3 regions of the Exiguobacterium sp. s189 genome follow, and region 2 is predicted to be linked to each of the others. Evidence: riboswitches for the same ligand, from Rfam matches in the RefSeq annotation. Region 2 holds a riboswitch; each other region holds the start of a gene.
The links. Region 2 has a riboswitch for thiamine pyrophosphate ahead of tenA (thiaminase II). Riboswitches for the same ligand answer to the same signal wherever they lie in the genome.
Positions count from the first base shown of each region.

Region 1: linked by a shared signal. The riboswitch ahead of KNO99_RS12040 (Ykof family thiamine-binding protein) and the one ahead of tenA (thiaminase II) in region 2 are both predicted to bind thiamine pyrophosphate.
Region 3: linked by a shared signal. The riboswitch ahead of thiT (energy-coupled thiamine transporter ThiT) and the one ahead of tenA (thiaminase II) in region 2 are both predicted to bind thiamine pyrophosphate.

Region 1 covers NZ_JACSKM010000010.1:6,625-9,736, forward strand. Annotated here, with positions in the region: gene KNO99_RS12030 (hypothetical protein) at 1-47, shown strand, start outside; gene KNO99_RS12035 (GTP-binding protein) at 159-1,358, shown strand; TPP riboswitch at 1,418-1,518, shown strand; gene KNO99_RS12040 (Ykof family thiamine-binding protein) at 1,601-2,191, shown strand; gene KNO99_RS12045 (ECF transporter S component) at 2,184-2,759, shown strand; gene KNO99_RS12050 (ABC transporter ATP-binding protein) at 2,752-3,112, shown strand, end outside.
Region 2 covers NZ_JACSKM010000001.1:463,296-466,407, reverse strand. Annotated here, with positions in the region: gene KNO99_RS02360 (aminoglycoside 6-adenylyltransferase) at 1-200, shown strand, start outside; gene KNO99_RS02355 (hypothetical protein) at 251-403, shown strand; gene KNO99_RS02350 (potassium channel family protein) at 411-815, opposite strand; TPP riboswitch at 942-1,046, shown strand; gene tenA (thiaminase II) at 1,135-1,809, shown strand; gene thiM (hydroxyethylthiazole kinase) at 1,806-2,597, shown strand; gene thiD (bifunctional hydroxymethylpyrimidine kinase/phosphomethylpyrimidine kinase) at 2,594-3,112, shown strand, end outside.
Region 3 covers NZ_JACSKM010000002.1:294,829-297,940, forward strand. Annotated here, with positions in the region: gene KNO99_RS04315 (thiamine diphosphokinase) at 21-608, opposite strand; gene thiT (energy-coupled thiamine transporter ThiT) at 605-1,180, opposite strand; TPP riboswitch at 1,254-1,354, opposite strand; gene rpe (ribulose-phosphate 3-epimerase) at 1,375-2,031, opposite strand; gene rsgA (ribosome small subunit-dependent GTPase A) at 2,035-2,922, opposite strand; gene pknB (Stk1 family PASTA domain-containing Ser/Thr kinase) at 2,965-3,112, opposite strand, start outside.

The DNA.
Region 1 (3,112 bases), on a different contig from region 2:
ACGCTTATCCGCGCTCGGAAGCCGAAAGAAGGGCACTTGAAGAATAAATTCCCACATATTCAAAAACACGTCGTTGGACGTGTTTTTTTGTTGACAAAAAGATGTTCCCATTCCATTATATAAAGAGTAATCATTACGATTTAAATGGAGGATATATCATGAAACGAATTCCAATTACGGTACTCTCGGGGTATCTTGGTAGCGGCAAGACGACGCTGCTTAACCACATCTTACATAACCGGGATCACAAGAAATATGCCGTCATCGTGAACGATATGAGTGAACTGAATATCGATGAGAAGTTGATCGAGCAGGGAGGATTCTCCCGGACCGATGAAAAATTAGTCGAACTTTCGAACGGATGTATCTGTTGCACGCTTCGCGAAGATTTGTTGACAGCCGTCTATGAATTAACGAAAGATCGTGAGCTCGACGGCATCATCATCGAGTCTTCTGGTATCTCTGAGCCGATTCCTGTTGCGCAGACGTTCACGTATGCCGATGACGCGCTCGGAATCGATTTGACGAGCCGTGTCTATATCGATGCGATGGTCACGGTCGTTGATGCGTACCGCTTCTTCAAAGATTTCAATTCCGGTGAATCGCTTATGGAACGCCAACAAGCCGTCGATACAGGTGACGTACGTGAAGTCGTCGACCTTCTCGTCGACCAAGTCGAGTTTGCGGACATCATCGTATTGAACAAGGCGGACAGGGTATCTGAAGAAGAACTGCAGGAAATGAAGGGCTTACTGAAAACGCTCAATCCGAGTGCTAAGTTGTTGACGTCGACCTACTCGAATGTGGCGTTAGATGACCTGCTTGACGTCCGGTTGTTCAATTTTGACCAAGCGATGCGCGCTGCAGGTTGGATTCAAGAACTCGAGTCGGAAGAACATACGCCGGAAACGGAAGAGTATGGCATCAGCTCGTTCGTTTACCGTCGGCGTCGACCATTCCATCCTGAGCGTTTGATGAATTGGATGGAACATTACCCTGAAGAAATCGTTCGTGCCAAAGGTTTCTTGTGGATTGCGACACGAAACGACCTTGCTTGTCTGTTTTCACAAGCTGGGTATGCATCAACGCTCGAACATGCGGGGCGTTGGTTAGCGACACTTCCGGAGAGCGAACGAGAGGCTATGTTTGCAACCGAACCGGAACTGCGCGAAGACTACATCGAACCGTACGGAGACCGACAGAACGAATTGGTCCTCATCGGTCAACGAATGGACCGTGAGACGGTCGAGCGGTCACTTGACGCTTGCTTGTTGACGGATGAGGAGATGGAAGCATCGTGGGATTCGTTCCATGACCCGCTCCCTGGTACAGGTCAATTCGTCACATATTCAGATTGACCGTTTACAAAGCTTCGAAACATCGCTATACTGTGACTGCATAAGTAACCGCATATTAATGACTGCACTAGGGGTGCTTCGGCTGAGATGAGAGCATGGCTCCGATCCCTTATAACTCGATCCAGATAATACTGGCGTGAGGAAGTGCGGCACTTTCTCTATGCAAGTTTGTATAGATTTTGCTGCTGCATTCTCATGAATGCGGCTTTTTTTATGCAAACACATTTAGAGGGGGAAATAGAATGAATGAATCATGTGGTACGAGTCCGATTGTCGGGTTTCGATTCACACTAAGCCCGATGACAGACGATTTTGTCGGGACAATCAAAGGTGCACTAAAACGAACGGATCTGTCAGGTGTGTGGAGACATACGGATGATGTGTCTACGGTCATCCGTGGACAAGTCGAGCACGTGTTTGACGTCGCTCGAACGGTGTTGAGTCTTGCTTCGGAGGAAGGAAAGCACGTCTCGATGAGCGGAACGTTCTCTGTCGGTTGTCCGGGAGATTCGACGGGAGACGAGGCACTCGAGGCTCCGAGCGAACCATCAAACAGTGCATCAAGAGACCAGTATGTGTCTTCGCAGTTCGCACTCTATCCGATGGGTGCTGACAATTATATGGAGCTTATCTATGAGGAAATCGAGCAAGCAAAACAGGCTGGTGTCTATAACGAGTCGATGCATTATGCATCAGGCATCCACGGAAACTTAGATGACGTGTTCTCATACTACGAGGCGGCCTTTAAGCGGACGCGCGAAAAGAACCGACATGTTGTCATGACGGTGACGTTCAGCGTAAATAGTCCGTCACATGGAGGGCGACATGCTTAAATCGTGGAAATTGAAAGAAGTCGTCCTCGTCTCCGTATTATCTGTTGTCTTCGCGGTCGTCTATTTATTGTTCGTTCATATCGGTAACTTGTGGGCAGGGTTGATCGGTCCCATCGCCTACGAGTGGATCTTTGGCATCTGGTTTATCGTATCGATTATCTCGGCATACATCATTCGTAAACCGGGGGCAGCATTCATCTCAGAAGTGATGGCCGCAACGATTGAGATGTTGATTGGCAATGCCATTGGACCGCGCATCATCTTGGTCGGCATCGTACAAGGTTTAGGGGCAGAAGCCGTCTTTGCGATGACGGGCTATAGACGTTATGAGCTATGGGTTCTCATGCTGGCCGGATTTGGGTCGGCTGTCACGAGTTTCGTCTATACATATTTCATGAGTGGCTTCGCGATGTTAGAGCCAGGCTATGTGGCGACGATGTTCGGGCTGAGAGCCGTCAGTGGGATGGTCATCGCTGGAATCGGTGGGAAGTTGCTCAGTGACCTATTGCTGAAGACAGGATCACTTCGCGGTTATGCGATTTCACGAAGTGGGAACGTCCATGGTTGAGACAGAGTCACTTCATTTTCGATTCCCAGAGAGTTCTGAGGCGATTCTTAAGGATGTCACGGTATCGGTTCGGCAAGGTCGTACGATGTTATCTGGAGCGAGTGGGAGCGGGAAATCGACGCTTCTCGCGCTATTCAACCGTCTCTATCCGGAGAATTGTGACGGAATCCTTGATGGTAGACTCGAACTACTTGGACGATCATACGACGACTATGCACCTGGCGAGATCAATCAGCAGGTCGGAACGGTGTTTCAAGACCCGGATACGCAATTTGTCATGGAGCGGGTGGAAGAAGAACTGATTTTCACACTTGAGAACTTGTCGGCACCTGTCTCAGACATCGAGCAACGCG
Region 2 (3,112 bases):
CAGAAGAATTGTGGGAGATGCTCACGGCGACGTATGCCTCGGCTGAGCTGAGCGCAATCGAAGACACGCATGATCGCCTGCAATCACTCTTCTTCTTTTGTGCACAACGTGTCGCGGAACAAGGTGATTTCGTCTTCCGGGAAGAAGAAGCCAGACGCGTCCGTGCCGCATGTGCAACACTTCGACATTCGAACGATTAATGAGGCCGTGAGCCGGGAAACGCTCCTTATAGAGAAAGGAGCGTTTTTTCATGAACCCATATACGACATTTATTGCCCTTTTAGTCGGAAGTCTTGTCCTCTTTGTCGGCATTCGTTTAAAGAAATGGCCGATCATTTTGGTCGCGATGCTTCCCCTTGGTCTCGTCGCATTTAATATGTTCTTACTCATCACGGGGCGCTAGGACATGTTCACTTGTCTTTTTGATACATCGATTTGATGAAGAAGGCACTCGGTAACAAAATGCCGATGGCGCCTTCGATGATGGCGAATAATCGGGTCAAACCAATCGGCAACAAATCACCAAATCCGATTGATAATAAAGTGACCCCGCTGAAATACAGGAGGTTTTCCCAAGTCGGTTCAACGGTATTCATGGATTCGAGTGAAGTCACAAGAATGACTGAATCACGAGACAAAGCATAATAAATCAATGTGAATCCTAACATGACTCCAAATAGGCTAACGAACAACTGAGCGAACAATCTCCCGTCAAATCCTGTTTGCTTGTATGTTTGACGTTTGAAAAACCAAAATACGTTCAAACTGATGAAAAGTAACGCAATGATTAGTAAAATCGGATTCAATCTGAACATCTCCCTTTCGCACAATAGATTCACTTACCCATTCCCGAAGCAGAAAATGAGAAACAGAATCGGAAAAGGTTTGCAATTGATGAAAAGATTGATAGAATGTGGTCGAAGACGACTGAATTTCATAATGTTTGCCACTAGGGGAGTCGCGTCACGCGGCTGAGATGGACAAGGTCCAGACCCTTCGAACCTGATCTAGTTCACGCTAGCGTAGGGAAGTGGGCGAGACGACTCATATGGCTTCACCTAGATATGACTGTTCGAGACGCCGCTTCCGTTATGGGAGGCGGCGTCTTTTTATCTGTTATAAGGGGGAGTTGTTATGAAATTTACAGATCACTTACGTCAGGAAGCGGATGGATTGTTTGAAGCAAGCTTTCATCATCCGTTCGTCCGTTCACTCGGAGAAGGAACACTCGATGAGAAAAAGTTTAGACATTACGTCATGCAAGATTCGTATTACTTGAATCAATTCTCAAAAGTGCAGGCCAAAGGGGCGACGCTCGCACCGACAATGGAACTATCGAGTCGCTTTTTGACACATGCCTTACACACGATCGAGGCGGAACTCTCACTTCATCGTGAGTTCTTTACGATGCTCAACGTGACGGATGTTGAACTGGCGACATTCGAGCCGGCACCGACCGCTTACGCGTATGCGCTTCATATGCAACAGGCAGGACCGACACTCGGTGACGTATTGGCGTCAATCCTTCCGTGTTATTGGGTGTATTACGAAATCGGTGAACGCTTAAAAGATAAACGACCCGACCATCCGATTTATTCAGCTTGGATTGCGACGTACGGTTCGGAGTGGTTCCGTGAGTTAGTGGAAGAACAGATTGATCGGTTGGATGAATTGGCTGGACAAGCGACAGAAGAAGAACGGCTTCGTTACACAAAACTCTTCTTGAAGAGTTGCTATTACGAAGTCGCCTTCTGGGAAATGGCATGGACGCTCGAATCTTGGACGTTGTCACAGGAGGTCAACCAATGAGACATGAAATTTGGAGTGAGATTCGAAAGCAGGAACCGTTGATTCACAACATCACAAACACGGTTGTCGCCAACTTTTCGGCGAATGGACTGCTCGCCATCGGTGCCTCTCCCGTCATGGCAGATGCGATTGAAGAAGTGGCAGAGATGACGTTTGTGAGCGATGCGCTCGTGTTAAACATCGGGACACTTGGGACGATGACGGAAGCGACGATGATTCGTGCAGGACAAGCTGCAAATGAAGCGGGGTGTCCGGTCGTGCTCGATCCGGTCGGAGTCGGGGCGACATCGTTCCGCCGAGATGTCGTCGAGCGGATCCTTCGCCACGTCCGTGTATCGGTCATTCGTGGAAATGCAGGAGAAATTGCCACATTGATTGGCGTTGATTGGACAGCGCGAGGTGTGGATGCGGGTGACGGGGCGTATGAACCAAATCAATTGGCACTCGAAGCGGCGAAACGATATGGATGTGTCGTGGCCGTGACCGGAAAAGAAGATATGGTCAGCGACGGAAGTGTCGTCATAGAAGTTCATGGTGGGACGAAACGAATGACCGATACGACCGGTACGGGATGCTTACTCAGTGCGGTCGTCGGAGCATGTCTAGCGGTCGAAAAGAATGCCCTCAAGGCGACGGTGACAGCCGTATCAGGATATGCCTATTGCGGGGAGTTGGCGAGTGAACGGGCAGAAGGACCAGGAGATTTTCCGATTCACTTTTTAAATGCCCTCCATCAATTGACGCAATATACAATCCCGACGAATCGAATCGAGGTGTCGACCTCATGAGACCACAAGTCTTGACGATTGCAGGATCTGATTCAGGGGGCGGAGCTGGTATTCAAGCCGACTTAAAAACGTTTCAAGAGCTCGGTGCGTTCGGGACAAGTGTACTTACCGCCATCACAGCCCAGAATACACTCGGCGTGCACGGGATTGAAGCAATTTCCCCGGAAATGATCACTCGGCAAATCGATGCAGTGGCCAATGACTTTCAGATTACAGCATGTAAGACCGGCATGTTGGTAGATGCGGAGCGGATTGAAGCGGTAGCCGCAGCACTTGAACGTCATCGTTTCCAACACGTCGTCGTCGATCCTGTCATGGTGGCGAAAGGGGGCGCTTCTTTGTTGCAAGTTAGTGCAATCGAGGCACTTCGGACGAAGCTGTTGCAGTATGCGACGGTCGTGACGCCAAATATCCCTGAGGCAGAGGTATTGGCCGGAATCGAGATTCGAACAGAGGCAGATCAGATGAAGGCCGCTCAATTGATTCGTGCACTCGGAGTCGAAGTCGTCATCATC
Region 3 (3,112 bases), on a different contig from region 2:
GCCGATGGGATTTTTTTTGCTTATTTTTTAATGATCATGACGAGAACCATTCCTTGATGGACCGTCAATCGGGCAGACGCTTCGGTCCATTCATTCGAAATCGTCAACGCCTCCCCACTCTTGACCTCATGATGGTCGAGTGGATACTTGACACCTTCAATCGAGATCGTGGCCGTCTTCCAAGGCATGAAGGAAAGATAGTGCCCGTCTCGCTTCATAATGACCTCGCTACCTGTTCTCACGAGATAAACCGTTTGACCATCTCCGTGAAGAACCATCTCCGGATACGCTTCAAGTAAGCCGACGTTCGCAAACGTCATATCGATGCGTCCGCCTAAGCCACCGTATACATCCATCCGTGTCGCCCCGCGTTCTCTCGCGAACGCTAATGCAATCTCTAAGTCCGTCACGTCTTTCTCCGAAGGATAGCGTAGCGCCTCCTCAGGCGGTAGTCCTTTAAACGAATCAAAGTCCCCGACCACGACGTCTGGCATGATCCCTTCATCTAATAATCTTTGATATCCACCATCGACACCGATGACAAAATCGGCATCACGCGGTAAGTCCGGAATGGGTTCCGGACTCGCCGCGACGATCAATATATTCATTGACGGAGATCCCGTGTCGCCACACGCGTGAAACGTGGTGCTGTCGTGAAGAGGAGCACCAACACGATGGCTGAGATGACAAAGGATGGTGCCATATACGTAGCATTATAGCCTAGTGAATAGGCAACGACCGGACCTTCTGCATATTCAGCAAAGAAGACAATTCCCGAGATGACGTGCGCCGCGTATCGTAACATCGAACCAAGGAGCGCCCCGAGTACTAAATAAGTGGCAAGCGTCTTCGTCGCCCCGTTGCTCGCAGCTTGCTTCACACGCCCCGCGAACACTCCAGCCATTCCGACGAGACCATAAGCGACCGTATAGTCGAGCAGGAATTGTACAGGCGTGAAAATATAGGCACCGAACAAGAGTTGAAGTGTCCCAACGAGGGCACCTGTCGCGAGACCACCTTTTAATCCGTGGCGGAATGCCATCACAAAGATCGGGAGCATCGCTAAACTGATGGATCCCCCTTGTGGCAAACGGTATGGAATGAGCAAATCAAAAATGAGCCCGAGCGCTGCAAACAATGAAATTTCAATGAGCGCTTGTAATTTGAAACGTGATTTCATCTTTCTTCCTCCTTTATTTGGTTGAACGACAAAAAGCAGCATGACGTAAACGCCATGCTGCTTGGATTCGCAACGTGCATTTTCGCCACATCCCTACGTCCGTGTGAACGGAACAGGTTCAAAGGGTTAGCGTATGCCTCTCAGCCACATCATGTGACACCCCTTGCGACTCTATCTTGTTGTTCTATCGTCGATTATACACGAGATGCGCCACGAATGCTATCGATGGCTGCTTTATAATCTGGTTGATTATAGATGGCTGATCCCGCAACAAGGACATCAGCCCCTGCGTCGATGCAATATTTTGCCGTTTCCGCGTTGACACCACCATCGATTTCAATCTCGAAATCAAGCTGACGGTCTTGGCGGAGCTGACTGAGTGCTGAAATTTTCGGTACGACCGATTCGATGAAGGCTTGTCCCCCGAACCCTGGGTTGACGGTCATGAGCAATACCATGTCGACGTCCGCAAGCACGTGCTCAATCGTCGAGAGCGGTGTATGCGGGTTCAAGACGACTCCGCATTTTGCGCCAGCCGCTTTGATTTGTTGCAAGACGCGATGCAAATGGTTCGTCGCTTCCACGTGAACGGTCACGATGTCCGCACCCGCTTTCACGAAGTCTTCGACATAACGTTCCGGTTGGTCAATCATCAAATGCACATCGAGGACCATGTCTGATTTTTTACGCAAGCTTGCGAGGACCGGCAGACCAATCGAGATGTTCGGCACGAACTGTCCGTCCATGACGTCAAAATGGATATAGTCCGCTCCCGCTTCTTGGACAGCTTTCACTTCCGCCTCCAAATTGGCAAAGTCGGCCGCTAAAATAGATGGTGCAATTTTAATCATCTGTCAATACCTCCGTTTTCGATCGTTTAACTCCTCCATAAAGGTAACATAATTCTCGTACCTTGTTGAAGCGATTTCACCATTTTCAACGGCTTGTTTGATGGCACATCCCGGTTCATTCAGGTGAGCACATCCGCGGAACTTACAATCGTCATGGCGTTCCACGAAATCAGGGAAGCACCATCTGAGTTCATCTGCCTCAAGTTCTTGAGGAAACTCCAAGCTTGAAAATCCAGGTGTGTCGGCAACAAGACCGTCCGCTAATTGAATTAACGTCACGTGACGCGTCGTATGCTTTCCTCGACCGAGTGATTTAGAGATTTCCCCTGTCGCCAACTCGAGCTCTGGCGCGACAGCGTTAAGTAACGAACTTTTTCCGACACCGGTCTGACCGGCGAAGACACTCGTCTTCTCTTTGAAAAGACCGCGCACTTCATCCACTCCGTGAGCATGCTCCGTCGATGTCTCAATCACGTCATATCCGATGGCCCGGTAACGTGCAATCGCTTCTTGTATCGGCTCGACTTCATGTTCATCGAGCAAGTCCATCTTCGTCAAGACGATGATCGGATGAATTTGCTTTGACTCGATGAGGACGAGGAAACGATCGAGTAAATGATACGAAAACGCCGGTTCTTTTACTGAAAAGAGGAGGAACGCCTGATCGATATTGGCAATCGGCGGGCGAACGAGGTGGTTTTGACGCTCTTCCACCTCTAAAATATAGCCGGTCCCATCTTCTTGATCTTGAATCACCACATCATCGCCGACGACCGGTGAGATGTTGCGCTTTCGAAAGTTTCCTCTGGCCCGACAACGAATCTCTTGATTCGTCTCGGTCATCACATCGTAAAACCCGCCTTGAAGGCGAATGATTGTTCCTTTCATTATGACTACCTCCTTTAAAAAAGAGGTGACGACACCGTCACCTCTTTATTGTGCCTCTTCAGCTTGTGCATATGTGACTGAATCTGTTCGGACAATCTCACCATCGACTTCAATCGTCGCCGTCCCGACTTCGTCAGGGGCAATGACGAGCGTATACGAATACGTTGTCGTCTCTGTGATTTGATCACGAAGC